4 regions of the Siminovitchia fortis genome follow, and region 1 is predicted to be linked to each of the others. Evidence: riboswitches for the same ligand, from Rfam matches in the RefSeq annotation. Region 1 holds a riboswitch; each other region holds the start of a gene.
What was found. Region 1 has a riboswitch for S-adenosylmethionine ahead of FS666_RS05300 (MetQ/NlpA family ABC transporter substrate-binding protein). Riboswitches for the same ligand answer to the same signal wherever they lie in the genome.

Region 1 (7,987 bases):
GAAACACATTACATGGTTTTTAACTTGGTACTCGTCATGGTTGCAGCCTTTGTTCAATGCTGCCTGATTGCCGAGGAAAAAGAGAAGAACACATTGAGGGGATTGATGCTGTCACCGGCAACCACCGCAGAGATTCTATGCGGAAAAAGCTTATTATCTTTCCTTTTTACTATTTTTGTCATCGCATTAAGTGCTTTCTTATTAGATTATAGCCCTAAGAATATTGGAATTGTGGCTGTCGCAATCATTCTGTCATCGCTTTTTTATCTGGGCTTGGGGACATTATTAGGCCTGTATGCAAAATCGGTTATGGAGGCTTCCGTCCTGATTCTTCCATTCATGCTCGTTTTTTCATTCGGAACATTTATCAACGCATTGGCGGAAAAATATCCCATTTTAAAAGCAGCCGAATACCTGCCAAACGTCCAACTGCTTGAAATTGCGAAAAACGTGGAAAATAAAGCAGGCTTTACAGATATTCTATTAAACTTGGTGATTATCGTTATTTGGACCATTGTCATTTCCGCTCTGACCGTTGTGGTCTTTCGCAAGCGGATGGTGGATTAAAAATCAGAGGAGGCATTCAAGATGAAACAAGCATTAAAGCTTGTGATCGCAATGGCATTCGGAGCAGCCGTGGTTTTCGCCTTTAAAACTTTTCTTTAAATCAGTACCTAGGTGAGCTTCTTTAAAGGCCTCCTGTTGAAAGGAATCAACGGTAAGGAATGTGTAGCATTCCTTACCAAAGATCGCGCTATCCCTCCTATTTGGGCAGGTATGTGCGGCTTTCCTTACCGAAGATGCCGCCATCCCTCCTAATCGGGCAAGTATACACGGGATCCCTTACCGTAGATGCCGCTATCCCTTCTAATTGGGCAAGTATACACGGGATTCCTTACCGAAGATGCCGCCATCCCTCCTATTTGGGCAGGTATGCGCGGCATTCCTTACCGAAGATGCTGCAATCCTCGAACTTGGGCAAGAATCTTTATATTTTAAGCAAAGCAATACTCTCAGCGAAAATCTAATTCAATAAACCCCTGGCCACAATGTGAATTGCCCCCTTTAAGTTGTCCTTTTCACCTGACTACCAAAAGGGGAGCATAACACAAAAAATCAGAGGTTTTCCGTATTAATCATTCTTCTTCAATTCCGCACCAGTCAATAATGTGTGCAGCAAACACCTTCGCTGTCTCAATAACACTGTCGATTTCAACATATTCGTCCGGTCCGTGCATGTTCGAGCACCTTGGTCCAAACACAAGTCCAGGCTTGCCATAGTATTGGGTAAACCGTGCATCATTCCCGGCAGCACGTCCGGCAATTTCCACTTCTTTGCCCAATACGTCTTCCGCCGTCTTTTTAAAAGCTTGGACATACGGATCTTCAGGGGCCTGATTCCACGCCTCGGTTGTCCAGCCGTACCATTCCACTTCAGGCGGATTCTCTTCGAGCCATTCGTCGCCTTTTGCGGCTCCCTGAACCGTCTTTTCAATCAGTTCCTTGATTTCGGCGCGTGTCTCAGATGGGATGAAACCGATTCGGCATTCAAGTACTGCTTCACCTGGAACATTGGATGCCCAGTCTCCCCCTTTTAACGTACCAAGATTCATATGGACAGATTGGCCGGAACCTTTATGGAACAGCTCAAAATAAACCTCCTTAGCCCTCTTTTCAGCGAGCTCTTCAAGTGCATTGTAAACCTTGTACATTTTACTGATCGCATTCACGCCCAAATGCGCCATGCCCGCATGAGCTGTTTTGCCCAGCACCCTTACTCGGAAATACATGACCCCGGCATGAGCAACAGTCAATCTCAAAGCATGGGGCTCTGTCGCAATAAAACCGTCGGTTGTATATCCGGCTTCCAAACAGGAGAGTGTACCGCCTGCCCCCCCTGCTTCCTCTTCGATCACGCTTTGAAGCAGGACTTTGCCTTTCGGCTTGATTCCCAGGTCCAACAGCGCTTTCAAAGCGAACCAATTGGCCATAAGCCCGGCTTTCATATCTCCCGAGCCGCGCCCGTACAATTTATTGCCTACAATCTCGCCGCCCCATGGATCTTTTGTCCAATTTTCAACCGGTTCCGGTGAAACAACATCCATATGTCCATTTAACGTTAATGAAGGCGCATCGTCATTGCCTTCCCAAATGCCGATAATGTTCTTTCTGCCTTCAAACGGCAAATCAGAGCTGCTAAAAGCAGGATGGTTTTGGATCTTTTCATACTCAGGATGAACCTCGGCCACTTTCAATCCGATTTCTTCATACTTTTTCCTCATATATTCCGCCATAGCATTTTCGTCGCCGATCACGCTCGGAATTTGGACCGCCTTCACAATGGCTTCCACAAGTTCATCTTTATTTTCTTCAATATAGTCTTGGACCTTCTTCTTCGCATCAGTTGACACTTTGCTGCTCCTCCCTGCATTAAAGTATATATAATAAAAATAAAAAAACATATATTCATACATATTATAAATCATAATACAAAAAATAGTTAGTATTTTTCTTGTTTTTCCGGTATGGAAGAAAGGTCTATGAAAAAATTTCAAGGGGCCTTTGATCATAGATAGATCTGAAAAATGAACAGACAGTATTGACATTTCTTTTAGATAGGTATATTATCATTCTTAACAATTTCATTTGGAAATCTCTTATTGAGAGCGGTGGAGGGACTGGCCCTGTGAAACCCGGCAACCATTCTTGTTTTACCAAAACAGGAACAGGTGCTAAATCCTGCAAAATACTTTGTATTTTGAAAAATAAGAGAGTGCGTGATACTTTCGTGTATTTCCATGCCTCTCTGTGCGAGAGGCATTTTTTGATGCACAAGGGATTTCCATAAGGAATCTTGAAGGGAGGAACACGGAGGTACGATAAATAGAAATTGTATTGGCAATAAAAATAGGAAGATGATTAATAGCAGTAAACTCGACTAAAAAGATAAATATACATTGAAATGGGGAAGCAGCATGAAAAAGTGGGTATTATCCAGTTTAATTATTTTAATAATCGCCGCTCTTGCAGCATGCGGCGGTGGCAATAAAGAAGCAGCCGGCAGTAAAGGCGAAAAAGCGGAAGGCCTTCTTGACGACGGCAAACTGACGGTTGGTGTAACAGCCGGCCCGCACGAACAAGTTTTGGAAAAAGTAAAAGAGCTTGCAGCCAAGCAAGATTTGGATATCGAAGTCAAAGTGTTCACGGATTACATTATGCCGAATATCGCTTTAGATGAAAAAGAGTTGGATCTCAACTTATTCCAAACGATTCCTTATTTGGAGCAGTTTAATAAAGACCGGGACATGGATCTTGTCGAAGTAGGTAAAGCACTCACTTTTCCAATGGGGATTTACTCATCCAAAGTGAAAGACGTTAAAGATCTGCCAAAAGGGGCGAAGATTGGACTTCCTAACGATCCTACAAATGGAGGACGTGCCCTTGTTTTGTTTGAAAGTGCCGGATTAATTAAATTGAAAGAAGGCTCAGGGACTGCCCCGACTGTCAAGGATGTTGAAGAAAACGAAAACGATTATGAGTTAGTAGAATTGGAAGCCTCCCAGCTTCCCCGTCAATTGGAGGAGCTTGATGCAGCTGCCATCAATACGAACTTTGCGATTGAGCATGGACTTAAGCCTGCCAAAGATTCCATCTTTATTGAATCAAGCGACTCTCCATGGGTGAATGTTGCAGCGGCCAGGCCTGAATCAAAAGATGACGAAGCGATTCAAAAGTTTTGGGATGTTTACCGTTCTGATGAAGTGAAACAATATATTGATGAAACATTCGAAGGATCAGTCATTCCCTCTTGGTAAGAAAACTGAACCAGGCAGCCGTCACGGATTTTTGAAAATAAACATGAAGGAGCAATACACATGATAGAACTCGCGGGAATCTCTAAGACATTTCAAGGTAAACAAGGTCCGATTCACGCATTGAACAATGTATCGCTTTCTGTTAAAAAAGGTGAAATATATGGAGTCATCGGATACAGCGGCGCTGGAAAAAGTACATTGATCCGCTGCGTCAATTTATTGGAAAAACCTGACGCAGGTTCCGTAGTTGTAAAAGGGACAGATTTAACAAAACTGTCTACCAAAAAGCTTCGCGAAGCCCGCACCAACATCGGAATGATTTTTCAGGGATTTAACCTTTTAAAGACGGCCACTGTTTATGAAAATATTTCCATTCCACTGAAACTTTCCGGATTTAGCAAAAAAGAAGTGGAAGAAAGAGTCGTGAAGTACCTAAAAATAGTCGGCCTTGATGAAAAATATCATGCCTATCCTTCCGAACTTTCCGGCGGGCAAAAGCAGCGGGTGGCTATCGCCCGCGCGCTTGCTTTTGAACCCGAAATCCTTTTAAGCGACGAAGCGACCAGCGCTTTGGACCCGGATACGACGGAAGCCATTCTCGACCTGCTTTTGAAAATCAATAAAGATCTCGGTATTACCATTTTGCTCATCACACACGAAATGAACGTCATTCAGCGCATCTGTGACCGCGTAGCTGTAATGGAAAATGGTGAAGTCATTGAAGAAGGAGCAACAAAAGACATTTTCACCTCACCGTCGCACCAAACTACGAAGCGATTTGTAAGCAGCCTGTTTACTCATAAAATACCGGATGATCTTCTGGAAAAACTCAACCAGACCGGGCAGGTGTTCACCCTTTCCTTCTTCGGGGATTCAAGCGGCGAACCTGCTTTGGCGACTGTGACAAAGAAATTTGATATTTATCCGAATATCTTGTCAGGAAGCATTACCCATTTAAAGGATGAAACTTTCGGACAGCTGGTCGTCCATTTAAAAGGAGATACGGCCGAGATTCATAAAGCGGTCCGGTACCTGGAAAAAGACCAGGTTCATGTGGAAGGTGTGAATATAAGTGACAAAAATAAGCGAGTTTCTTGATAACTGGGGCACTGATATTTGGGAAGCCATCATCCAAACCTTCCAAATGGTTGGAATCTCCCTCGGAATATCGATTTTAATCGGTCTTCCACTCGGGATCATGCTGGTTCTTACACGTCCAGGCAAGGCATTTAGCAACAAATATGTCTTTGGTATATTGAATATATTTATAAATATTGTACGGTCTGTCCCGTTCATCATCTTGTTGTTCTTTATTTTGCCATTCACAAAGTTTGTTGTCGGAACAACGATTGGTGTAAAGGGCGTTATTGTCCCTCTCGTTATTTATACGGCTCCATACATTGCCCGTCTGATGGAAACAGCCCTTCTGGAAGTAGATCGTGGAGTGCTTGAGGCCTATGAAGCGATGGGCATGAAAACGAGACATATCATTTGGCACGTTCTTGTAAGGGAGTCCCGTTCCTCGATTATTCTTGGACTGACCATTGCAACGATTTCCTTAATTGGCGCTACAGCGATGGCAGGACTTGTCGGAGGCGGAGGCCTTGGGGACCTTGCCTATCGCTACGGCCACCTCCGTTACGAAGTCGATGTCATGTATGTAACAGTCATCCTCCTGATCATCCTTGTCCAAGGATTGCAGTCACTGGGCAACCGGGTAGCTGCCAGATTGAAAAAAGATTAGTTGTGTATAGGGTGTTTAAATATTAATTATATCTATAAGAAAAGAGGAATTGCATCATGAAAAAATGGATATTATCCAGCGTGTTGGTTTTATTGATTGCAGCTCTTGCAGCATGCGGCGGAAGTAAAGAAGAATCAGCGGATAAAGGTGAAAAAGCCGAAGGGCTGCTCAGCGACGGAAAGCTCATTGTAGGTGTTACAGCCGGTGAACATGAGGAAATCATGGAGCAGGTAAAAGAACTCGCTGCAAAGCAAGACCTGGAAATTGACATTAAAACTTTTTCTGACTATCCAATCGTGAACGAAGCATTGGAACAAGGGGATCTTGATCTGAATGTATTCCAGCACGAACCTTATTTGAACGAACAGAAAAAAGACCGCGGATATGATATTGTCCCGGTTGGAAATACCATCACAACTCCGATGGGTGTCTATTCCAACAAAATAAAAGACATTAAGGATCTCAAAAAAGGTGCAAAGCTCGGATTGCCGAACGACCCGACCAACGGCGGACGCTCCCTTCTTTTATTCGAAAAAGCAGGTTTGATCAAACTGAAAGAAGGTGTCGGTGAGACTCCATCCGTCAAAGATATTGAAGAGAACAAAAACGATTATGAGTTTGTTGAGCTGGAAGCAGCGCAAATTCCACGCCAATTGGATGAATTGGATGCAGCAGCCATCAACTCCAACTATGCAATAGAAAGTGGACTCGTCCCTACTAAAGATGCTATCTTCATTGAAGATAAAGATTCTCCCTGGGTGAATATTGTAGCAGCCAGAGCAGAGAACAAAGACGATGAAGCGATCAAGAAATTTCTAAGCGTATATCAATCAGATGAAATTAAGCAATTCATCGAGGAAACTTACAAAGGTTCTGTAATACCTGGATGGTAACAATTGGGAAAAGCTCAATGGAAACATTGGGCTTTTTTTATTTGTCAAAAATTGAAGATGAATTATTCAAATTTTTCTAATACATACAACTTAATCATGCTAATATTATTATAAGCGATGAAAAAGGAGGCAGCACAGTGCAAAATATCAAAAACAAAGTAGCCATAGCGAATATACGCGAGCAATTTCCGGCATTGAACCGAACTTTTAAAGGCAAACAAGTAGTCTACTTTGATGGACCCGGGGGTACACAGATGTGCAAGCCGTCTATTAAGCGGATAATGGACTATATCGAAAACGGGATGGCAAACCGGGATGGACTTTTTCCCACAAGCGAAGAGACGGAAGCCATTCTTGCTCAGGCTAGAGCTGAAGTTGCCGTGCTTATTAACGGATATGAAGATGGCGTCTTTTTCGGAGCTAACATGACATCGCTCGCCTACGCAATTTCCAGGATGATTGCACGGGACTGGAAGGCTGGAGAGGAGATTGTCGTCACAGAAATGGATCACTCAGCCAATGTTGACCCATGGGTTCAGATTGCTGAAGATAAAGGCATGACTATTCAACGGATTCCGGTGAATGTGGACTCTCTCACGCTGGATCGGGCCGTCATTGAAACGATGATCCATCCCAAAACAAAAGCAGTATTCCTTGGACTTGCCTCTAACGGCGTCGGCACGATCAATAATGTAAAACCATACATAGAGGCGGCCAAAGCTGTGGGGGCACTCACCGTCATTGATGCGGTCCAGGCAATCCCTCATATCGCCGTTGACCAAAAAGCGCTGGGAGCGGATCTCGTGCTTGGTTCAGGGTACAAGGTTTTTGGCCCTCATATCGGCTTCGCATCCATGAACCCTGATTTATTTTCCAAATATAAACCGTATAAATTGATTCCCGCACACAATGAGCCTCCTTCCTCCATGGAAACAGGCACTCAAAATCATGAAGGGATTGCCGGCATGATCGGTGCAGTTGAATTTATTGAAAGCATTGGTAAAGGGCAATCAAAGAGGCAAAGAATCATAAATGCCTACCAGCTATTTGAGGAGCAGGAACATCAAATGGCTTCCTTTTTAAAAGAAGAAATCTCAAAAGTAGAAGGAGTAAAAATGTTTATTCCTGCAACCCATGTTCCGTCGACACCTACAATTTCATTTGTCGTTGACGGAGTCCCTTCAAGTACTATCAGCAAATATTTGGCAGACGAACACGCCATTTTTGCCGCCAACGGGCATTTTTACGCCTATCAGCTTGCCAAAAAGCTGGATGTAATGAAATATGACGGCTGGCTCAGAGTCGGCCTATCACCGTATAACACGCTGGAGGAATGCGAACGATTTATAGATGGATTGAAAGAATGCCTAAAAACAAATCTTTAAAAGGAAACAGAAGCCATTATGCACAGTGGCTTCTGTTTTATTATTATTTTCTAATTAAGCTGTAGATGGATGCCCCAACAAGCTCCCCTGCCTCTTGGAGACGTTCTTTGCTAATATGTTCAATGGTATCTTGAGGTGTGTGGTAATACG
Region 2 (7,987 bases), on a different contig from region 1:
CCTGCTATATCCTGTTTTTCTTCCTGAAGCAGCCTGATGACTGTCAAACCGCCCATGCTGTGTCCAAGAAGAAAAACGGGCAAACGATATTTCAGCGCTTCCTGTAACCACTTCTTCACTTCCGTCACATACTCATCAAATGAATCAATATGCCCTCTGTGCGATCTTGTTGTCAGCCCCTGGCCCGGCAGGTCCCCCATCACGACGTGAAAACCGCTCAACACCCACATATTCCTAAGCCAGCTGTAACGCCTGTGATGCTCCATAGCTCCATGGACAATGATGATGACGCCCCTGGCTTTTCCTTCCGCTTCCCATTTCCGCATTATCCAGACTCCTTTTCCCATTCATCTAATGCTATTCTACCCTTTTTCTGCCAAAGAATCTCTCTTATACATAGAGGCCTACGCAGTTTTTCGCTATGATAGAATTATAAAGTTAATGAAAGGATGTTTGTTATGGCTGTCTACCCATATAAGGGAAAGTCTCCCAAGATTCCTTCTTCGGTATTTATCGCCGATTATTCCACCATTACGGGGGATGTCGTCATCGGGGAGAATTCCAGCGTTTGGTTCAACTGTACAATCAGGGGTGACGTAGCTCCAACCATTATTGGAGAAAAAGTCAATATTCAGGACAATTCCGTCCTGCATCAAAGTCCGGGAAACCCTCTGATCATTGAAGATGAAGTCACAGTTGGGCACCAGGTGATTTTGCATAGCTGCGTCATAAGGAAAAAAGCTTTGATCGGCATGGGGTCCATCATTTTGGACAAAGCGGAAATCGGAGAAGGAGCGTTTATCGGGGCCGGAAGTCTTGTGCCGCAAGGAAAAGTCATCCCTCCAAACACCGTCGCTTTCGGGCGTCCGGCCAAAGTGATCCGGGAAGTGAACGAAGAAGACCGTGCCGAAATGATCCGCATTTCAAAGGAGTATGCCGAAAGAGGCCTCTATTATCAAGCTATGCAAAAAGATACATAAAGGTTCAAATACTTTTCACACAAAACAGTGGAATGTTGTCCTTATTTGCCGATGTAATTCATAATGGAGTATTTAAAAAAGGAGATTCTATATGAATGCATGGCCAATTTCGTTAGCTGTAATTTCTGGTTTTGTACTCATTCTTCTTTTGGGAAAACGAAGTTCTTCCAAGGCGTTTGTTGCCTTTTTTATAGCTGTTTGCACATTCATTCTCGTTCTATTTAATACGATTGATGAGGCAGATAATCAAAAAGCAACGGCATCCCAGGAAATTCAGCAAAACAATGATATTCAGCTGGTTGAAATAAAAGATAAGGTTTTATTGGACTTCCCCGTCATTGAGCAGCTGCCTGAGCTTCCTCGCGGCTGTGAAGTCACTTCACTTGCCATGCTCCTTGAAAGCGCAGGAACAAAGGTTGATAAAATGACGCTTGCCAAAGAAGTGAAGAGAGATCCGGCTCCTTACGCAGTGAAAAATGGAAAAGTATATTTCGGAAATCCCCATAGAGGATTTGTGGGGGATATGTATGACTTCAGCAAGCCGGGGCTTGGCGTATACCACGAACCCATCATGGAGCTGGGGGAAAAGTATCTGCCTGGAAGACTGGTGAATTTGACGGGTGAGTCGTTTGAGGAATTAAAAATTCCGCTGTCTGACGGGAGGCCTGTTTGGGTCATCATCAATGCCGAATACCGCGAGCTGCCTGATTCTTATTTTGAAACATGGGAAACCGATTCCGGGCCTGTTAAAATTACAAAGAAAGAGCATTCCGTCCTGATCACGGGGTACGATCAAAAAAATATATACTTCAATGACCCCCTTACAGGAAAGAAAAACAAAAAAGCACCCATCGGCGATTTCGAGAAATCGTGGGTGCAAATGGGCAGCCAGGCGCTCACCTATAATTATGAGTGAGCAACTGCTGCCATTTCTTTTTCAAAATTGTATCGTTCCTCTATAAATACCGCATGCCAGACCATGAATACAAGCACCGTCCAAATTTTGCGGCTGTAATCCATTTTCCCCTGGCAATGATCTTCCAACAGTTTCAAAACATACTGTTTGTTGATCAAATGGTCCGTTTCGCTGTTTTTAATGATATCCTTCGCCCAGTCATACATTTCATCCTTCAGCCAGTGACGGATCGGCACCGGGAAGCCGAGCTTCTTGCGGTTCAACACATGGTCCGGGACAATTCCTTCCGCCGCTTTTCTCAAAACATATTTTGTTGTTCCGTTTGCGGTTTTGAGGCTCGTTGGAATTGTGGAAGCCAATTCGAATACCTTTATATCAAGGAATGGCACCCTGAGTTCGAGTGAGTGAGCCATCGTCATCCGGTCCGCTTTCAGTAAAATATCGCCTCTCATCCAAGTGTGGATATCGATAAACTGCATCCGTTCAACAGGGGCATATCCTGCCGATTCTGCATAAAGCGGCTTTGTCACATCAAGATAGCTGATATCAGGATGGAAATGATTTAACAATTCTTTTTTCTCGTCTTCCAAAAACATTTTTGCGTTTCCGATATAGCGCTCTTCCATCGGTGTTACACCGCGCTCAATAAAGCTTTTTCCTTTAACGCCTTCAGGCAATGTTTTGGCGAGCGACCTCAAAAGAGCCTTGCCCACTTCCGGAATTTTATCGAACATTTCAAGAGATTGCGGCTCCCTGTAAATATTATATCCGCCAAAAAGCTCATCTGCTCCTTCTCCTGAAAGAACGACCGTTACATGCTTCCTTGCTTCTCTTGCAACAAAATAGAGCGGTACGCAGGCAGGATCAGCGAGAGGATCATCCGCATGCCACATAATTTTAGGCAGCTCTTGCATGTATTCCTCCGGGCTGATCACATAGCTGATATTTTCAACGCCAAGCCTGTCAGCTGTCTCTTTTGCTACATCAATTTCGCTGAAGCCGTCGCGTTCAAACCCGACCGAGAATGTTTTAATGTTCGGATGGAACTGTTTAGCAATTGAAACGATGATGGAAGAATCGATTCCGCCGGAAAGGAATGAACCGACCGGCACATCACTGCGCATATGGATATTGACCGAGTCAAACAAAACATCCCTGATTTCCTTGATGAAATCTTCTTCGGGCTTATGCTGGACCGGCTTAAAGTTTGCTCTCCAGTAGCGGTTAATGTTCATGGATTCGCCCGGTTTTTTCGTAAAATAATGGCCGGGCTCAAGCTTCTTAATATGGCGGGTCATCGTTTCCGGCTCCGGAACAAACTGATAGGTCATATATTGCTGAAGAGCTTCGGTATTCAGTTCTTTTTTATCCATGGCAAGCAGGATGCTTTTCTTTTCTGATGCAAAAAACGAACGGTCTTCTTCCTCTATATAAAAGAAAGGCTTGATTCCAAACGGATCCCTTGCTCCGAACAATTCCTGTTCTTCCTTATCCCAAATCAAAAAGGCAAACATGCCGCGTAGTTTTTCCACGGCTTTTTCTTTTAAATCACTGAACAAAGCGATAATGACTTCAGTATCTGAGTCTGTTTCAAATGTGTATCCTTTTTTTGCCAGCTCTTCACGAAGCTCGACAAAGTTATATACTTCTCCATTAAAAATAATCCAATAGCGCTCGTTTTCATAAGAAAGCGGCTGGCTTCCGCTCTCAATATCGATGATGCTCAGCCTGCGGAAGCCGAACTGGACATATTCATCCTGAAAATATCCTTCATCATCAGGTCCGCGGTGAGTGATAATATTGTTCATTTGCTGAAACTTTTGGTCAGTCTTTGCTTCTTCTCTTGCATGATGATGCATGCACCCGATAAAACCGCACATGTAAGTGTCACCTACTTAATAAGATTCAAGCGTTGTGAGTATAATCTGCACACCTTTTTTATATTATCATTATTTGCCTCACTTTGGCAGTTTTATTGCGATAAATTTAGAAAAACGTAAGCGAACTCTGATTAGAAAAGTGGAAGATGTCTGATTAGCGGATTTTCGGAAGGCATTCCGGGTCTATGACTACCGAACATGCGGTCAAACCCGATACTCGGGAGGTATTGCGGGTCTATGCCTACCGAACATGCGATCAAACCTGATACTCGGAAGGCATTCCGGGGCTATGACTACCGAACATGCGATCAAACCTGATACTCGGGAGGCATTGCAGGTCTTTACTGCAAAAATAGGGGTACCCAAGAATTGCAAGCCTTCCATTCAAAAAGCGAAGATGCCGATCGCACCTTCGCCTTTTTCTTTAAATTGATGTAGAGCGGATCAGCGCCTCCGCTTTGTCCGTTCTTTCCCATGGCAGATCAATATCCGTACGGCCAAAATGGCCATATGCCGCTGTCTGGCGGTAAATCGGCCTGCGCAGATCGAGCATGAGGATGATGCCGGCCGGACGAAGGTCGAAGTTTTCCCTGATGGCCTTCACAAGCTTTTCTTCCGAAACTTTTCCTGTACCAAAAGTGTCGACCGAAATGGAAACAGGCTGCGCAACACCGATCGCATAGGCAAGCTGCACTTCGCATTTATCGGCAAGTCCTGCTGCTACAATGTTTTTGGCAACGTAGCGAGCAGCATAGGCAGCAGAGCGGTCAACTTTAGTGGGGTCCTTTCCTGAGAAAGCTCCTCCGCCATGGCGGGCATATCCGCCATACGTATCAACAATAATTTTTCTTCCTGTCAGCCCCGCATCACTTTGCGGGCCGCCGATTACAAAGCGTCCGGTCGGATTAATGAAGTATTTCGTTTCATCATCAAGCAGTTCCGCAGGCACGACAGGTTTGATGACATGTTCCTTAATATCCGCTTTGATCTGCTCAAGTTCGACTTCAGGGTGATGCTGAGTGGACAAAACGATCGTATCAATTCGCACCGGTTGGTTATTTTCGTCATATTCAATAGTGACTTGGGTTTTTCCATCAGGCCTTAAATAAGAAAGAATGGATTCTTTCCGCACATGGGCCAGCCTTCTTGAAAGTTTATGAGAAAGTGAAATAGGCAGCGGCATAAGCTCCTCGGTCTCATTGCACGCAAAACCGAACATGAGGCCCTGGTCCCCTGCACCGATCGCCTCGATTTCCTCTTCGCTCATATTCCCCTCTCTTGCTTCAAGAGCCGTGTTCACTCCTGCTGCTATATCAGGAGACTGCTCGTCGATGGATGTGATGACCGCACACGTTTCAGCATCAAATCCATATTTCGCACGTGTATAACCGATTTCTTTAATTGTGTCACGGACAATCTTCGGAATATCCACGTAAGTCGTCGTCGTAATTTCTCCGGCAACGAGCACCAGCCCTGTAGTCACGGATGTTTCACAGGCAACCCGGGCATTGGGATCTTCTTTAAGAATCGCATCCAATATCGCATCAGATATTTGATCACAAATCTTATCCGGATGTCCTTCTGTAACAGACTCTGAGGTAAATAAATGCCGAATTTTAGACATCAAAGCTCCTCCTTTTGGTGCGTGTTCAAAAAGCTGCCAAACAAGCCAACAAAGAGATTCGCCGCTCATCATTTGGATTTTTTGAACAACCTCTTTTACAGTGATAAAATAATTTTATACATTCAACGGTACTCTGTCCTTTTTATAGAAGCACATTTGATTAAAATAAAAAACCTTTCCTGACATGAAGTTGAGGAAAGGTTTAGTTGATGTGTTCCGAGCCTTTCACTCTTATCGCCCAAGGCTTTTCGCCTTGCTACAGGTAAGCACCTTTCCGTCTGCAAAGCAGGACGGCAGGTTGCCGGGCTTCAAAGGACCTGTTTCCTCCGCCATCTCAGGATAAGAGTATCCGTTCAACTCAAAATCATAACTTACATCATAAATCAATGTCAACCGGGAAAGTTAAGAAATAGGCTTATTTTTACCATTCCCTTCAAAAATAAAATCCATTTAGTCAAATCCTGTTCAAGAAATAATGCAAAATTAGTATAGACTAATCAATTAAATGTGTTATACTATTTCTCAAGTAAACGTAAAGTTAAATATTTAAACAAAGGAAGGGTAAACATATGAGTTCAGTAGGCATCAAAAGCGAATTAGCGCAATTATTGAACGGACAGAACGTTCATACGCAGTTATCAGTACCACAGCTTGTCGAGAAGGTCCTGAGCCGTAAAGAAGGGGTTCTGACAACTTCTGGTGCCGTTCGTGCCGAAACTGGTAAATATACAGGCCGCTCCCCTGAAGACAAATTCATCGTTGATGAACCGTCTGTCACAGACAAGATCGATTGGGGTTCTGTGAACCAGCCGATTTCATCTGAGGTATTTGAAAAACTGTATTCAAAAGTTGTTTCCTACTTACAGGAAAGGGAAGAAATCTTCGTATTTAAAGGATTTGCAGGTGCTGATGAAAAATACCGCCTGCCGATTCAGGTCATCAACGAATATGCCTGGCACAACTTGTTTGCCCACCAATTGTTCATCCGCCCTACCGGCGAAGAATTGGCTGACCATGAATCGAAATTCACTGTCATCTCTGCACCCGGGTTTAAAGCAGATCCTGCAGTTGACGGTACAAAATCAGAAACATTCATCATCGTCTCATTCGAGCGCCGTATCGTATTGATCGGCGGTACAGAATATGCAGGCGAAATGAAAAAATCCATTTTCTCCGTCATGAACTACGAACTTCCGGAGGCGGATATTTTATCCATGCACTGCTCCGCGAACGTTGGCGCTGAAGGCGATGTCGCCCTCTTCTTCGGACTGTCCGGAACAGGTAAAACAACCCTTTCAGCCGATCCGAACCGCCGCTTGATCGGCGATGACGAGCACGGCTGGTCTCCAAACGGCGTTTTTAACGTCGAAGGCGGATGCTATGCAAAAACAGCAGGATTATCTTACGAAAAAGAACCGCAAATCTATAATGCCATCACATTCGGCTCTGTTTTGGAAAATGTCATTGTCGATCCGGAATCACGCGAGCCTCTTTATGATGACACATCACTGACTGAAAATACAAGGGCTGCATACCCAATCCAAGCCATCGACAATATCGTGGAACCAAGCATTGCGGGACATCCATCTGTCATCGTATTCTTGACAGCTGACGCATTCGGAGTATTGCCTCCAATCAGCAAGCTGACAAAAGAGCAGGCAATGTACCACTTCCTTAGCGGTTTCACATCCAAGCTTGCCGGAACAGAGCGCGGAGTCACTTCACCTGAAGCAACATTCTCCACATGCTTCGGTGCACCGTTCCTGCCTCTTCCTGCAGCACGTTATGCAGAAATGCTCGGTAAGAAAATCGATGAGCACGGCGTTCAAGTTTTCCTCGTCAACACTGGCTGGACCGGGGGCTCATACGGCGTAGGCAAGAGAATGAATCTTGCTTACACTCGTGCCATGGTTCAGGCTGCTTTAAACGGCGAGCTTGATAACGTGGAAACAGCGAAAGATGAAGTATTCGGCCTTTCCATTCCGCTTCACGTACCAGGTGTACCTGACGAAGTATTGCAGCCGATCAAAACATGGGACGACAAAGATGCATACAGAGCAAAAGCAAAAGAACTTGCAGGAAAATTCAAAGATAACTTCAAAAAGTTTGACCATGTCGACAAATCCATCGCTGAACTGGGTGGGCCGGCTGTGAAATAAAATAAAATAAAAGTCAACTGCACCTTCAATTGTGCCTACAATAAAAGGTGCGGTTTTTTTATGTCGGATTGGTAATACTTTTAACACAATTTCAGGAGTCACAAACCACTGGAAAAGTTATAATAAATATTAAATGAGCTTTAAAACTTAACATTCAGGCCCGGTATCTAATGCCCTACCAAGGGCTGGTTCATCGAAACCGGGCATTGGCTACGCGGCCCAATGACCGCGGAATGATGTTCATGTTAAGTTCATTTGATACAGAAAGTGATTATTACATAATAGAGCAATCAAAGTGGAGGGGATTAAATGGCAACTACTTTAAATCGAAGCAACTTACTGGATGATCAAGTTCTTTTGGAGGACTGGCTTGTTGCTTGCCGTTCCGTTGATGTGAAAGAGCAGCCCATCCAAATTAAATTGATGGG
Region 3 (7,987 bases), on a different contig from region 1:
CCGGATCTTGCCTCTGGCAAAAGAACATCTTTTATGATCAGCCATGGTGAAGCGCCGCATGATTCGGCCGCTTCGATTACACCTTTGTCGATCTCCCTTAAGGATGTTTCAACCAGCCTTGCATAAAAAGGGATGGCAGCTACAGTAAGCGAAACACTGGCTGCAGCCGGGCCCATCGTTGTGCCAAGAATCAGTTTTGTCAATGGTATAAGGACAACAAGCAATATAATGAAGGGAATGGAACGGATGATATTAATAATGGTTCCTGCCACATTTTGCATGAAGCGGTTTTGCCAAAACATCCCTTCGCTTGTGACAAAGAGTGCTATCCCTAAAGGGACTCCGATGACCACCGCAAAAGCGACGGCAATCCCCATCATCCAGGACGTTTCCACGAACGCTTTTCCAAACTCATTTATCATCTCAGGCAACACCGGCAAGCACCTCCAATTGGTTAGTCCGTTTCGTAATGTAGTCAATCGCCTGCTGGACATCTGTATGAGATCCGATCATTTCAATGATCAGCGTTCCAAGGGGACGGTCCTGGATATAGGAAATTTGTCCATGAAGGATATTGGCACTCACGTTGAATTGTTTCAATGTCCCGGAGATGACTGCTTCCTCGGCAGATTCCCCCTGGAAAGTGATTTGTACAATTGGGCCTTTCCTTCCCGCCAATAGTCTTTCAGGCAGCTCCAGCGAATGGACGGTTCGGACAAATTGTTTGGCCAATGGGGTTTTGGGAGCAGCAAAAATGTCATACACCTCGCCAAGCTCAACAACTTTTCCATTTTCCATGACAGCCACCCGGTGGCAAACGTCCTGCACGACTTCCATTTCATGGGTGATCAGCACAACGGTAATTCCAAGGTTCTCATTGATTTTTTTCAACAGCTGTAAAATTGACTTTGTTGTCGTCGGATCCAGAGCCGATGTCGCTTCATCGCATAGGAGGACCTTCGGGTCGTTGGCAAGTGCCCTGGCAATGCCGACCCGCTGTTTCTGTCCTCCGGAAAGCTGGGCTGGATAGTGCCTGCTCCGATCGGAAAGCCCGACCATTTCCAAAAGCTCCGGCACCCGTTTTTGAATTTCCTCTTTCGTTTTTCCGGCTGCTTTTAAAGAAAAGGCCACATTATCAAAAACCGTCTTGGAACTGACTAAATGAAAATGTTGAAAAATCATTCCTATTTTTTGGCGCTCTTTACGCACTTCTTTGTCCGAAAGAGAAGTTAAATCTTTTCCATCAATGAGGATCTTCCCTTCTGTCGGCCTTTCCAGCAAATTCAAGCATCGGAGCAACGTACTTTTACCTGCGCCGCTGTAGCCGATAATGCCGAAAATCTCTCCTTGGCAGATGGTGAAGTTCACATCATCCACCGCTGTCACATCTTCGTACCGCTTTGTGACATGCTGAATGTCGATCATTTATTTGCCCTCCTTCCCCAATTGATATGGAGGTTTCACATACCCTTTAGCATTCTTGTTCGTGTAGTCCAAAAATTCGTCGGACCTATAGGCCTTTTCTAAGGCTTTTGCGAATGGTTTATCTACATCTTCTTTTCTCAACGTTACATAAATTAAATAGCTCTCAGGTGTTTTTTCAATTTCTACGGCTTCATCCAATTTCAACCCCGAAGCCAGTGCATAGTTTCCGTTAATGAAGGCAAAGTCGGTATCTCCCAATGAACGCGGCGTTTGTGCCGGATCAACCGGTTTGATTTTTAAATTAAGCTTATTATCGATAATATCTTTCTCTGAGACCGTTGTTGGCTCGGCATCTTCATTTATTTTAATCAGCCCAAAATCCTCAAGCATGTTAAGCGATCTTGCCAGGTTGGTCGGATCATTCGGCGTAGCAATTGTCGTACCTTCTTTGATATCATCCAGGGATGTATGCTTTTCAGAATAAAGACCAATTGGTGCAGTTGGCACTGCATATGGGGCCACTAAGTCCATATCGTGGTCTTTATTGAACTGCTTCAGGTAATTTCTATTTTGGAATAGGTTGGCATCAATTTCGCCTTCGTTTAGAGCAATGTTTGGTTGAATGTAATCGTTGAACTCGACGATTTTCACTTTGTAGCCCTCTTTTTCAAGGATGGGAATGACCCCTTCTTTTAACTGGTCACTGTATGGTCCCGCTGTTGCACCAATTGTAATTTCTTTCTTTTCCCCACTTGCCGACGAAGTGCCTCCGCAGGCCCCCAAAACGAATAAGCTAAGAATTAAAGTGATATATAGCAATGTTTTCTTCATGTCTTCATTCTCCCTTTTTAACGATGTGTTTTTTCTTTCCAATATTTTCGGATGAAAGGTGCTCTCCCCGATTCTTCTTTAAAGGCTGCATAAGCATCCGGATTTTTCTTGTAATAATTCTGATGCTCCTCTTCCGCTGGGAAGAATGGAGCCGCGGGCAGAATCTTAGTGACAATCGGACGATTGAATTTCCCGCTTGCTTCCAACCTCCTTTTTGACTCTTCCGCAAGGTGTCTTTGTTTTTCCGTATGATAAAAAATGGCAGTTTGATAGGAAGGTCCCCTGCTTCTGAATTGGCCTCCGGCATCTGTAGGATCAATCTGCTGCCAATATAAATCTAATAACTTTTCATATGGAAATAATCGGGAATCAAACAAAATTTGTACTGCTTCCACGTGGCCGGTTGTTCCGGTGCAAACCTCTTCGTACGTCGGGTTCACAATCGTCCCGCCGGTATAGCCGGAAATGACTTGCTCAATTCCAGGCTGTGAGTCAAATGGTTCGATCATGCACCAGAAGCAGCCTCCCGCAAATGTCGCACATTCAAGTTTTGACATGTTCACTTCTCCTCCAATAAAAAAGGCCCCTTGATCAACGCATAAATGCCTGAACCAACTAGCAAAGTTGCGTTGAAATCAAGAGGCCTCCGGTTGTCCGGTCAGCTTCCGTATATAAGATTTTTTTAAGTGACGTATGGCATCCAGCGCTAAAGGACCGTGTTGACTTTTCTTATGTCTCATGCCGGAAACCGCTGTTTTTCAATCCGATTGATCTGAACGATCTTCCCTTCATGCACTGTAATCTGCAATTCACCGAAACGCAAATTGCTCAGTGCTTCCACAATCACTTTCAGCTTCTCATTGTCCACTTTTTCCTTGACACCCATTCCCCTCATCTCCTTTGAAAGTAGTTCCGATATACAAGAAAAAGACCCCTTAACAATAAGAGGTCTCCGCTTTTTAAGAATATAAATCAAGCTTTGCCTCTTATATATCAGATTTGTAAAAAAATCTGCTGGAATTGGCACCGTTTGAATATGAAAAAATATTCAATGGTTGCCGAGGCTTCACTGGGCCAGTCCCTCCACCTCTCTGCATAAGAGTTATGAAAATATGAATTTGTAAATGTAAAATCTATTCTATTCGGAATGGAATGAATTGTCAACCGTATTTTGGTGATTTCTCAAATCAGGACATTGGTCATGCATCCATCAGGGATGATCGTCAAAATTTCCTATCAGATTCTCCGTAATATCCCCCACAACCGGAAGCTTTATCCGTTCCCGCTGATAAGCTTTGATCATAAGCACAATCCACAAGATGAATGTTGTCAAAGAAATAAGCGACTTCAATAGCCAGCCGACAAACGGAACATAGCCGACTCCCAAACCAAGAATCCACAGCGAGACAAAAAGGACAATTGACTGCATTGCATGGAATTTTACAAAAGGACTTTTCTTTTCCAATACAAAGAAAATGATGCCTGTGACAAACGTTCCGAGGTAGCATAGCAGCCCTGCAATATTCTCATCCAGGCCAGTGGATGATTTTGGCGGCACTTCGTTTCCACTGGATTCGATTTCATGTTTATCGTCCAAATTCCTTCCTCCTTTCATAGCTTCATTTGCTTTGAGTATAACAAATCGGACGATCGAAAACTAAGAAAAGTCAGACTTAAATTTCTAATTGCTTCCCCCTTTGCGAAAAATGGCAGGTGGCTGACAAAAACCATTGAAATAAGAATCAAAAAGAAAGCTTTCATAAAAAGGGGCAATTGTCTCAATAATTTTCCATAAACAAAGACGGAGAACGATTGATTATGTTATAATCTATGAAATTATTTTTATTGCAAGGGGTTGCTGGAAAATGGAGTCATGGATCAATATAAAAGACGGTGTGGTCCCTTCCGTATGTTCTTTGGACTGTCCCGATCAGTGCGGGCTGCTTGTCCATAAAAAGGACGGAAAAATTGTAAAAATCGACGGAGATCCGGATCACCCTGTGACAAAAGGGAGCATTTGCAACAAGGTTCGGAATATGGCTGAACGCCTGTATGATTCAAGCCGTTTGAAGACACCGTTAAAACGAGTAGGCCCCAAAGGGGAAGGCAAATTCGAACCAATCAGCTGGGACGAAGCGATTGAAACGATTGCAGGCCGCTGGAAACAATTGATTTCCGCAGAAGGGGCAGAGTCCATTCTTCCATACAGCTTTTATGGGAACATGGGCAGGATCCAATCAGAAGGTATGGACAGGCGTTTCTTCAACCGCCTCGGCGCCAGCCAGCTTGAGCAGACGATCTGCTCTTCGGCAGGAAGCGTCGGTTACAACTACACAATGGGCGGCGGCTTTGGTACCGACCCTGAGGATATGACGGAAACAAAGCTTTTCATTTTCTGGGGAATCAATGCAGCCAGCACAAACATGCACCAGGTAATGATTGCCCAAAAAGCTCGGAAAACAGGAGCAAAGCTCGTTGTCATTGATGTTCATAAAAATCAGACCGGGCGCATGGCGGATTGGTTCATTCCAATCCTTCCGGGAACAGACAGCGCTCTTGCACTCGGAATTATGCATATTTTATTTGAAGAAAACTTGGTGGACCGTGAATTTTTAAAGGAATATACAGTCGGTTATGAGGAACTTGAAAATCATGTGAAATCTTATGACCCAAAAACAGTGTCGGAAATTACTGGAGTACCCGTTGATGATATTTATAAACTCGCACGCATGTATGGCGAAATTTCCCCTTCCATGATCCGGATTGGGAACGGGCTGCAGCATCATGACAACGGCGGAATGATTGTCCGGACCATCTCCTGCCTCCCTGCCCTTACAGGGCAATGGCCGCTAAAAGGCGGCGGTGCCGTCAAATCAAACAGCGGATATTTGGCCTTTAATACAAGGGCGCTGCAACGGCCCGAACTTCGAAAAAAACAGGCTCGGACCATCAATATGATTCAATTGGCTGAAGCCCTGCACGAATCGGAGCAGCCGATCCGTTCGCTCTTCGTATATTGCAGCAACCCTGCCGTCGTTGCTCCAAATGCCGGAAAAGTTCGCAAAGGCCTGGTACGGGAAGATCTTTTTACAGTTGTACACGACCTGTTTCTGACAGAAACCGCAAAATATGCGGATATTGTATTGCCGGCAACTTCATCCTATGAAAATACTGATTTTTATACATCTTATTGGCATCAATATCTCCACTTGCAGGAGCCGGTCATTCCTCCCTATGGGGAAAGCAAGTCAAATTCCGATGTTTTCAGGCTGCTTGCGGAGGCAATGGGTTTTGAGGATCCTGAACTTAAGGTTAGCGATGAAGAACTGATCGAGCAGGCTATAAGTGATGTGGCAAACCCACACTTCCCTGATACCGATCTTGACCAATTGAAGAAAGAGCGATTTGTTAAGGCAAAGAATAAAGACGGCTACTGGAAAAATTTAAACACACCAAGCGGAAAAATTGAATTATATTCGAAGCAAATGGAACTGGCCGGATACCCGGCCCTTCCAACACACATACCGCTTGTAGAAGATAATGATTGCCCATTTTTGTTTGTCCCTGGGCCGAACCATAACTTTTTGAACTCGACATTTTCAAATAACGAAAAGCATGCAAAGCTCGAAAAGGCTCCCCAATTGTTCATGAACCGATTGGATGCTGAAAAACTCGGAATCGAAAACGGCTCGTCCGTCCGCATATGGAACGGCCGGGGCGAATGTGAAATGGCCGCTTCTGTCGGAGAGCATGTCCTGCCGGGTGTTGTTGTCAGCCAAGGGCTCTGGTCCGATCAATTTGGAAACAAGCACCTCGTCAATTCACTTACCCCTGACAGGGTGGCAGATATGGGAGGCGGAGCAGTATTTTTCTCAGGAAGGGTAAATGTGGAGCTGGCAAAGAAAACTTCTTTGGAAGCCGGGAAGGAAACTGCTACAATCAAATAAAATGGTTAAGCGGAGACTTATGTAACCTCATGGGTCTCCGCTTTTTCACTGCCCTATTCTTCGTGGCTGAACTGCCAGCCAATGCCGAACTTGTCCGTCAGTTTACCGTAGCATTTGCTGAAGAACGTTTCCTGAAGCTCCAATTCTACAGTCCCGCCTTCACTCAGTTTATGAAAAGCGGACTTTACATCATCCATATTCTTACTGACAAAAGCAAGTGTGATATTGCTCCCATTTTCTACCTCATTCCCCGGGAAAGTATCCGAAAACATTACATTGCTCCCTTCAATGTTCAAGCGTGCATGAATAACTCTGTCTTTGGCTTCTTCGGGAACAGGGTGCTCCGGATTCGATGGAGCGTCTCCGAATGTCATAATATGCGGTGTTTCGGTTTGAAATGCCTCAGCATAAAATTCCACAGCATCCCTGCAATTTCCATTAAACATAAGATAAACATCAACAGCCACGTGAACCACTCCTTTTCATTTGTTATTCAAATTATAAACAATTCATCTCCATTGCACAAAAAAGAACCTGTCCAAAACGGACACAAAAAAGCGAAAGAAAACAATTTGTTTCCTTTCGCCTGGATTTCAGCACTTATTTATTTCCCTTTCTCATGAAGCCTTTCCTGTTCCTGTTTTCCGTACGTATATTGTTTCGGGTCTACAGGGGTCCAGTCTTTGTTAGGTGTATAGAACCTCAATAAGTCTCCGTACATCACCTTATCGGATAACTGAAGGTCACGGATGACGGACTCATTGACTTCCAGCATTTCTTTCGTTGGTTCTTCGATCTTTTCTTTCGTCGAGTTGTCGTAATATACACCATCGATTTTGCTGAACTTCTCAGTCATGAAGTCGCCGTTTCTAAACGGTACATACGCTTTATGATCTTTTGAAAAAAGGTCAGTACCCATTTGGATATAATCCTGTGCTTTGATGCCTTGCAAGTGCAGCAATGTCGGCATGACGTCGACTTGTCCTGCGTACTCATGGTTCACGCCTTGGCCTTTTACACCAGGCACTCTGATCATCAATGGTACACGCTGCAATTCAGCATGTTTTAACGGAGTGATTTCCTCTCCGACCAGTTCCTTCATTGCCCGGTTGTGGTTATCAGAAATTCCGTAGTGATCGCCATAAATCAAGATGACAGAATCATCATATAAACCTTCTGCCTTCAAATCGTTTATGAACTGTTCCAAAGCTTCATCCAGGTAGCGGGCTGTCTGGAAATATCTGTCCACTGATGCATCACCCGTTTCGGCAGGTGCAATGGTTGCATCCTCATCATCAATCAAATATGGATGGTGATGGGTCACCGAAATGAGATGGGCATAAAACGGCTGTTTCAAAGATTTCAGCATCGGGATGGACTCTTCAAAGAACGGTTTATCTTTCAAGCCGTAGCCGATGACATTTTCTTCGGACATATTATAATAGCTGGCGTCGAAGAATTCGTCTACGCCAAACTCTTTATAAATTTCATCACGGTTCCAGAATGATTTATAATCGCCATGCAGCACCGCGCTTGTATATCCATGCTGATGCAAAATCGCAGGCAATGCCTGGTACGTATTATTCCCTTTCATGACAAACGCGGATCCTTGCGGCAATCCATATAATGAATTGTCCATAATCAATTCCGCATCAGCTGTTTTACCCTGCTCGGTTTGATGGAAAAAGTTATCAAAATACGTATAGTCAGGATCGCGCACCAAAGAATTCAGAAAAGGAGTGACCTCTTCCCCGTGAAGCTTATAATCTATTAAGAACGTTTGG
Region 4 (7,987 bases), on a different contig from region 1:
GACTGGATTAAAGAGCAAGATTAAGGAATTGACAGACCGAAACCATCCCATTCTTTTGTGCGACAGTTTAGGTTATCACCCGAATGTTCAAGAGGTTCTTTTGGAACGTGTCAACGAGTTGATTGGCAATAGGAGGGGATAAAACCATGGAAACATATCCCGTCATGCTTAATTTATATGGAACAAAAGCCGTAATAGCAGGCGGAGGGAAGATAGCCTATAGAAAAACAATCGGTCTTTTAAAAGCCGGAGCTAAGATAACGATTATCAGCCCTGATTTATATTCCGAGTTTCATAATTTGTTAGAGTCCGGCCAGGTTGAATGGAAACAGAAGGAAATCGAGGCAAATGATTTAAAGGACGCGTTGATTGTGATTGCAGCAACAGATGACAAATCGGTCAATAGGAAAATATCCGGCCTTGTATCTCCTCACCAGCTTGTCAATGTTGTCGACGATTCAAGACTTGGCAATTTTCATGTGCCTGCAAAGGTGACAAGGGGCAAACTGACCATTGCTGTAGGAACGGATGGGGCCAGTCCGATATTGGCACAAAAGATTCGGGATGAAATTGCGGATGTTTATGATGAGTCTTACAGGGACTATCTTCTATTTCTTGAAAAAGCAAGAGAAAAAATCCATGCGAAAAAGGGACACATCACACTCAGAGGGCAATTATTAAAAGAAATAACACAAAAAGAATACCGGACTGCGGAAAACCAACAGAAATTTTTAGAAAGGATGAATGGTAAAAATGGGAGGGCGGAAACAAAGCCATGAAATTGCCATATCGGAAATTAAGACATTGTTGAATACGATGAATTACGGTTCTATCACACTAATTATACAAGACGGTGTAGTCATTCAGATTGAGAGAAATGAAAAAATCAGATTGAAATAGACTTCATGGGAGGTGAATACTATTGCTACTGCAAGTAACGAACAGTCCATTTAATCAAGAACAGGCTGAGCTTTTGAATCGTTTGCTGCCATCATTATCAGAAAGTCAACAATTGTGGCTGAGCGGATACTTAAGCGCCTGCAACACTCAGGCAGCAGCGTCTGCCGTCGGCCTGCAAAATCCGCCAGGAGCTTTGCAGCAAACGGAAGCGACACAAGCCACTAAAGAATTAACAATCCTATTTGGTTCCCAAACAGGGAATTCGCAAGGGTTGGCTGAAGAAATATCGGAAAAACTGAAAAGCATGGAGTACAAAATCACGTTGGAGTCCATGAATGACTTCAAAGTGAAAGACTTAAAGAAACTTACTTATCTATTAATCATTGTCAGCACCCATGGCGAAGGGGATCCGCCTGATACCGCATTGCCTTTGTATGAGTTCTTATACAGCCGCCGGGCTCCGAAATTAAACGATTTACACTTCTCGGTGCTCGCTTTGGGTGACAGCTCTTATGAGTTTTTCTGCCAGACAGGAAAGCAATTTGATGCACGGTTGGAGGAACTGGGAGCGAAACGTCTGAGTCCCCGTGTTGACTGTGACTTGGATTACGATGAACCGGCGGCCAGGTGGTTTGAAGACGTCGCCCAAAGTTTGAAAAAAATGGATGGAGACTTTTCGAGCGGGCCGGCCGGTGATGGGGCATTTGTCCCTGCGGTGTCAAGTCCCATCCCAGACCAGCCAAAATATTCAAGAACAAACCCTTTTCGGGCGGAAATATTAGAAAATATCAATTTAAACGGCCGTGGTTCCAATAAAGAGACCCGCCATTTGGAACTATCTCTGGAAGGCTCAAATTTTAAATTTGAACCTGGAGACAGTATCGGAATATATCCTGAAAATGATGAGGAACTGGTCAATTCGATCATCGAGGAACTCCAGCTTGACCCAAGCGAATCTGTCCCGATCAATAACCAAGGAGAAGTTCGTTCTTTAGCGGAAGCATTAAAGAATCATTATGAGATTACTGTTCTATCAAAACAACTATTGGAAAAGGCCTCTGAAGCAAATGAAAAACTAAAGGAGTTTATTGAATCCGGGGATCATCACAAGGATTATGTGAAAGGGCGGGACTTGTTAGATTTAGTCCGTGATTTCTCTCCGTGGAATATCTCAGCCGGAGAACTGGTTGGAACATTGCGCAAGCTCCCTGCGCGTTTATACTCCATTGCGAGCAGTTATCAAGCCAACCCTGACGAGGTTCATTTGACAATAGGGGCAGTCCGCTATGAATCCCACGGGAGAAAGAGGAACGGTGTATGCTCTGTCCATTGTGCTGAGAGGGCTGAGCCTGGTGATGCTTTATCAGTTTATGTACAAAAAAACGCCAATTTCAAACTCCCTTCGGATCCGGATATTCCGGTTATCATGATTGGCCCGGGCACGGGTGTCGCACCATTCAGGTCTTTTCTTGAAGAAAGAGAGGAGATTGAAGCAAAGGGGAAAACATGGCTTTTCTTCGGTGACCAGCACTTTGTTACGGATTTTCTTTATCAGGTTGAATGGCAAAGATGGCTTAAAAATGGAGTGTTAACCAAAATGGATGTCGCTTTTTCACGGGATACGAAAGAAAAAGTGTACGTTCAACACCGTATGCTTGATCATAGCCGCGAATTATATGATTGGCTTCTGGAAGGAGCCCATGTTTATATTTGCGGAGATGAAAAAAATATGGCAAAAGATGTCCATGCAACGCTCCTTGAGATTCTTGAAAAAGAAGGCGGTATGACCTCTGAGGAAGCAGTTGCTTATCTGGCGGATATGCAGCAGGAGAAGCGTTATCAAAGAGATGTGTATTAAGAAGGTGAAGGGAGACAGGGATGAATAATGTCAAAAACAAAACTTTCCCCAACGCAGGATGGTCCACCAAGTGATGTCGAACGAATCAAAGCTGAAAGCAATTACCTGCGCGGCACATTAGCCGAAACAATTTCAGACCCGCTAAGCGCAGGTATACCGGATGATGATAATCGGCTGATGAAATTCCATGGCAGTTATTTACAGGATGATAGGGACGTGCGCAATGAGCGGCAAAGACAAAAGCTGGAACCGGCGTATCAATTTATGGTCAGAGTAAGAGCGCCCGGCGGTATCGTAACAGCAGACCAGTATATAGCCATGCACAATATCGCCAAAAAGTATGCAAATGGGACTTTAAGATTGACGACAAGGCAGTCGTTTCAAATGCACGGCATTCTTAAATGGAACATGAAGCAAAGTATAAGGGAAATCAATGACTCGCTATTGGATACACTCGCAGCCTGCGGGGATGTGAACCGCAATGTGATGTGCAATCCGAATCCATATCAGTCGGAGATGCATGGAGAGGTATATGAATGGGCTAAAAGAATAAGTGAACATCTTTCTCCAAGAACCCGCGCTTATCATGAAATTTGGCTGGACGGTGAAAAGGTGGCAGACAGTACCGAGAGTGATGTGGAGATTGAACCTATTTATAGTCCCGTTTATTTGCCGCGGAAATTTAAAATCGGTGTTGCAGTGCCCCCTTCCAATGATGTAGATGTATTTTCGCAAGACTTGGGTTTCATTGCCATTTTGCAAGACGGACATTTGCAAGGCTTTAATGTCGCAGTCGGAGGAGGAATGGGAATGACTCACGGGGATACAGACACTTATCCTCAATTGGGTCGCGTCATTGGTTTTTGCTCCCCGGACCAGGTGGTGGATGTGGCTGAAAAAATAGTGACCATACAAAGGGATTATGGAAATCGCTCTGTAAGAAAAAATGCCCGTTTCAAGTATACGATAGATGCCAAGGGCATAGAGTGGCTGATCAATGAACTTCATGATCGTCTCGGCTGGGAGCTTCAGCCTGCCCGCCTATTTGAGTTCGAACATAACGGCGACCGGTATGGCTGGGTAAAGGGCATCAACAATAAATGGCATTTTACTTTGTTCATTGAAAACGGAAGAATCAAAGATCATGAAGAGTATAAACTGATGACCGGACTGTTGGAAATTGCAAAAATTCACCAAGGGGACTTCAGACTTACTCCAAACCAAAATTTGATCATTGGTAATATCGCGGAAGAAAATAAAGCCCAAGTGGAACAATTGATAAAAGCGTATGGACTGACAACTGGCAAACAGCATTCCGCATTGCGTAGAAATTCCATGGCCTGTGTTTCCTTGCCGACATGCGGGCTGGCCATGGCTGAATCGGAACGTTACTTGCCATCACTTCTTGATAAAATTGAGGGGATTTTAGATGAAGCAGGTCTGAGAGAGGAAGAAATTGTCGTACGTATGTCCGGATGTCCCAACGGCTGTTCACGGCCAGCCTTGGGAGAGATTGGATTCATTGGAAAAGCACCAGGAAAATATAACTTATACCTGGGCGCAGGTTTTTCCGGAAATCGGCTAAATAAGCTTTATCGTGAAAATATAGGTGAAAAAGAAATTTTGGAAGAGCTAAAGCCTATCATCCATCATTACGCAAAGGAACGTCAGGAAAATGAACATTTCGGAGATTTTGTGATCCGTACAGGTTATGTAAAAGAGGTCCATTCGGGATTGGATTTTCATGATTGATATAGATCATGAAATGGTCCCTGACACAAACAAAGGAAAAGTGGAGGTGGTTGTTCATGGGCTCGGCAGATAAGGAGCCGGACTCGTACTAATGGAAGACAGTTTATACTAAAGAGAAATAGATCCCGGAGAGGGCGGCTCTTTCGGGATCTATTGAATACAGACTTATTTTCCCCAAATTTCTTCAGCAATTTCAACAATGAATTTCAACTTTTCCCATTGCTGTTCTTCAGTCAGCTCATTTCCGTGATGGGTCGAAGCGAAGCCGCATTGCGGGCTCAGGCAGATTTGCTCAAGCGGAACATATTTAGAAGCTTCTTGTATTCGTGCCTTGATCGCTTCCTTGTCTTCCAATTCGCCGGATTTGGAAGTGACGACGCCGAGAACAACTCTTGGTCCGTCTTTTGGGATGTAGCGAAGCGGGTTGAAGTCTCCGGAGCGCTCATCATCATATTCAAGGAAGAAGCCGTCCACTTTCTCTTTGGCCAGCAGCGTCGGCGCAATCAGCTCATAGCTTCCTGAAAACATCCAGCTGGACCGATAGTTACCGCGGCATAAGTGTGTGGTTACGAATAAGTCTTCCGGTTTGTCCTCGAGCACGCCATTGATGACGCGCAAAGCCAGATCGATGTATTTTTCCCTTGTGAAGCCATTCTCATCAAATTTTCGATCCGGTGAAGACAGGCCTGCGATATAAACATCGTCCAGCTGGAGGTATCGCACTCCCGCATTATAGAATGCTTTGATAGTTTCCTTATATGCTTGAATAATATCGTTTGCGTAATCTTCGATATCGGGATAGATATCTTCATCGCGGATTCCTATATGGAACAGCTGATTTGGACTTGGGATCGTTTGTTTCGCAACAGCGCGCCCACCTACGATTTCATTGAATTCGATAAAATCTTTGATAAATGAGTGTTCAGGACTAAAGGAGATCTTACCTGTGTTGCGGACCCCGTATCTCTCGGTTTCCTTGTTGTGGAATTGATATCCCGATTCAGGTACGTATCCTTCAAGGCCGTTGAGTTCCTCCAAGAAGTCCAAATGCCACCATGTCCGGCGGAATTCGCCGTCTGTCACAAGTTCCAAGCCTGCATCGATTTGCTTATCGACAATGCGTTTGATTTCTTTGGTTTCTACTTCGCGCAATTGCTCAGCTGAGATTGTGCCTTCCTTGTAATCCTTTCTTGCTTGGACAAGGCTTTCTGGACGCAATAGGCTTCCTACGTGGTCTGCTCTGAACGGTACTGCGGTTGTTAAAGTCGTTGTCATTTTTGAATACCTTCTCTCTTTTGTAATATAAAAAAATTGAGGACCTTCTTGGATAAAAAGAAGGTCCTCAATAAATGAAAACAAACTTCTTATCTATTTGGAATTAGCACCATTTCCTTGAAAAAGGCTGGTTGCTGAGACTTCATCGGGCCAATCCCTCCGTCTCTCTGGATAAGAAAATCTGTATAAAGTTGTTTAATTAACTGATATTTTCTACTTTATTACAAGCTCTGAAGAAGTGCAAGAGCTTTTGTGAAAAAAGCCAGATGGGAACGCCAATGCCCTCATGATTGAAACTGAAACATATCCCGTAAATGAATTCGCGATATATTGTGATATGATATGAATATAACGAAATTAACGGATGGGGGAAAGCCGCATGAAATTGGTTTATGAAGGCAAAACGAAAACCGTATTTGAATTGGAAGATGGAAACTATTTATTAAAATTCAAAGATGATGTCACCGGGGAGGATGGAGTATTCGACCCGGGTGCCAACACAGTCGGCTTGACAATCGAAGGGGCAGGAAAGACGGGGCTTCGCCTTACTAAATTTTTCTTTGAACTTTTAGAGAAGAAGGGAATTCCGACCCATTTCGTTAATGCTAATATAGAAGACGCGACTATGACAGTAAAGCCGGCGGAGATGTTCGGCAATGGCTTGGAAGTGATTTGCCGTTACCGCGCGGTAGGAAGCTTCTTGCGCAGATACGGTATGTATGCGGAAGAAGGGCAGGAGCTGGACGGATTTGTTGAAGTGACTTTGAAGGATGATGCCCGCCAGGACCCGCCGATCAGTGAAGATGCATTGGCGATGCTTGGCATTTTGAGCCATGACGAATATAAAAGGCTGAAGGAACTGACAAGGGAAATCGGAGCGATTGTCAAAGCCGAACTTCTGGAAAAGGGGATCGACCTATACGATATAAAACTGGAATTCGGCAGAGCGGGCGACAACAAGGAAATCACTCTGATCGATGAAATTTCCGGAGGAAACATGAGAGCATACAAAAACGGAGAATACATTGAACCTTTGAAGCTCGGGGAATTGATTCTCAGCGAATAAATTAGATTTATTTTTTCCAAATTAATATGTCAAATATAATGTCGTATATAAGGAGGAGAAACAGTTGGATCAATTTATGAAAAGAGCTGTGGAATTGGCCGATGAGTCGGTAAAGGAAGGCGGGCAGCCGTTCGGGGCTGTTCTTGTAAAGGACGGGGAAATCATTTCTGAGGGCATCAATGAACTGCATCTGAAATACGATATAAGCGGCCATGCTGAACTCATTGCCATCCGGAAAGCCCAGGAGCAGCTGCAGACACTGGATTTAAGCGGCTATACGATGTATGCAAGCGGGGAGCCATGCCCCATGTGCATGACGGCTATTTATTTTTCAGGGATTGAAAAGGTCTATTATTGCGGGACTGTCGAAGACGCCAAAGCCGCCGGCCTTGGCAAATCAGTCTATGTTTATAATCAGTTGGCACTGCCCCGGGAAAAGCGGGATGTACATATGGTACATATGCCTTTGACGCAGGGAATGTCCAACCCGTTGGAAAACTGGACAGAAAAAGAAGGAAAGTAGACCGAAGGGAGTAGAGGCATGCGGATTGTTTCGTTGTGTCCAAGTAATACGGAGGTCATCGGTTATTTGGGGAAGGAAGGCATGCTTGTTGCCGTAGATGATTATTCCAATTGGCCTGAAAGTATTAAAGGATTGCCAAGGATAGGCCCGGACCTTACGGTTGACATGGATAAAGTGGAGGCCATGCAGCCTGATCTCGTCGTTGCCTCTCTCAGTGTACCGGGGATGGAGAAAAACATTTATGAATTGAGCAGGCGGGATATCCCACATATTATTCTCAACCCTAATTCTTTGGAAGAGATTGCCTGCGACATTGAAACGCTTGGGGAAGCACTCGGTTTTCCTGAGTTGGGGAAAGAGAGGGCTTCCCATTTCAGGGAAGAAATCCGGCAAAGAAAGATTGTCGCCCAAGGCAGGAATGAACATTTTACGATCTATTGGGAATGGTGGCCCAAACCCGTTTTCACGCCGGGAGGGCCCAATTGGCTGACGGAAATCAGTAAACTTGCGGGAGGCCGGAATATTTTTGAATCTGAGCCCCGGGCAAACGTTCAGACGGATTGGGATGACGTAGCCGAAAGAAACCCGGACCATATATGCATGGTCTGGGTAG

Region 2: it holds a riboswitch for S-adenosylmethionine, as region 1 does, so the genes downstream of both, metK (methionine adenosyltransferase) here and FS666_RS05300 (MetQ/NlpA family ABC transporter substrate-binding protein) in region 1, are expected to answer to the same signal.
Region 3: it holds a riboswitch for S-adenosylmethionine, as region 1 does, so the genes downstream of both, FS666_RS08605 (YezD family protein) here and FS666_RS05300 (MetQ/NlpA family ABC transporter substrate-binding protein) in region 1, are expected to answer to the same signal.
Region 4: it holds a riboswitch for S-adenosylmethionine, as region 1 does, so the genes downstream of both, FS666_RS02965 (5-methyltetrahydropteroyltriglutamate--homocysteine S-methyltransferase) here and FS666_RS05300 (MetQ/NlpA family ABC transporter substrate-binding protein) in region 1, are expected to answer to the same signal.

What each region holds. Positions count from the first base shown of each region.
Region 1 is NZ_VEKZ01000010.1:7,202-15,188, forward strand. It holds gene FS666_RS05290 (ABC transporter permease) at 1-567, shown strand, start outside; gene FS666_RS05295 (ArgE/DapE family deacylase) at 1,137-2,411, opposite strand; SAM riboswitch class I at 2,655-2,772, shown strand; gene FS666_RS05300 (MetQ/NlpA family ABC transporter substrate-binding protein) at 2,976-3,815, shown strand; gene FS666_RS05305 (methionine ABC transporter ATP-binding protein) at 3,876-4,913, shown strand; gene FS666_RS05310 (methionine ABC transporter permease) at 4,888-5,559, shown strand; gene FS666_RS05315 (MetQ/NlpA family ABC transporter substrate-binding protein) at 5,616-6,452, shown strand; gene FS666_RS05320 (cysteine desulfurase-like protein) at 6,590-7,837, shown strand; gene FS666_RS05325 (DUF4910 domain-containing protein) at 7,881-7,987, opposite strand, start outside.
Region 2 is NZ_VEKZ01000045.1:2,694-10,680, reverse strand. It holds gene FS666_RS13685 (alpha/beta hydrolase) at 1-326, opposite strand, end outside; gene FS666_RS13680 (gamma carbonic anhydrase) at 459-980, shown strand; gene FS666_RS13675 (C39 family peptidase) at 1,072-1,896, shown strand; gene asnB (asparagine synthase (glutamine-hydrolyzing)) at 1,887-3,776, opposite strand; gene metK (methionine adenosyltransferase) at 4,201-5,400, opposite strand; SAM riboswitch class I at 5,629-5,746, opposite strand; gene pckA (phosphoenolpyruvate carboxykinase (ATP)) at 5,970-7,559, shown strand; gene FS666_RS13655 (aromatic ring-hydroxylating dioxygenase subunit alpha) at 7,869-7,987, shown strand, end outside.
Region 3 is NZ_VEKZ01000019.1:39,637-47,623, reverse strand. It holds gene FS666_RS08625 (methionine ABC transporter permease) at 1-422, opposite strand, end outside; gene FS666_RS08620 (methionine ABC transporter ATP-binding protein) at 424-1,425, opposite strand; gene FS666_RS08615 (MetQ/NlpA family ABC transporter substrate-binding protein) at 1,426-2,256, opposite strand; gene msrA (peptide-methionine (S)-S-oxide reductase MsrA) at 2,274-2,813, opposite strand; gene FS666_RS08605 (YezD family protein) at 2,993-3,142, opposite strand; SAM riboswitch class I at 3,240-3,358, opposite strand; gene FS666_RS08600 (DUF4870 domain-containing protein) at 3,467-3,853, opposite strand; gene FS666_RS08595 (molybdopterin oxidoreductase family protein) at 4,122-6,203, shown strand; gene FS666_RS08590 (VOC family protein) at 6,257-6,670, opposite strand; gene ltaS (lipoteichoic acid synthase) at 6,808-7,987, opposite strand, start outside.
Region 4 is NZ_VEKZ01000005.1:14,942-22,928, reverse strand. It holds gene FS666_RS20165 (CbiX/SirB N-terminal domain-containing protein) at 1-142, shown strand, start outside; gene FS666_RS02985 (NAD(P)-binding protein) at 147-779, shown strand; gene FS666_RS02980 (YezD family protein) at 754-900, shown strand; gene FS666_RS02975 (assimilatory sulfite reductase (NADPH) flavoprotein subunit) at 923-2,758, shown strand; gene cysI (assimilatory sulfite reductase (NADPH) hemoprotein subunit) at 2,786-4,510, shown strand; gene FS666_RS02965 (5-methyltetrahydropteroyltriglutamate--homocysteine S-methyltransferase) at 4,676-5,785, opposite strand; SAM riboswitch class I at 5,872-5,963, opposite strand; gene FS666_RS02960 (phosphoribosylaminoimidazolesuccinocarboxamide synthase) at 6,165-6,851, shown strand; gene FS666_RS02955 (nucleoside deaminase) at 6,916-7,374, shown strand; gene FS666_RS02950 (cobalamin-binding protein) at 7,393-7,987, shown strand, end outside.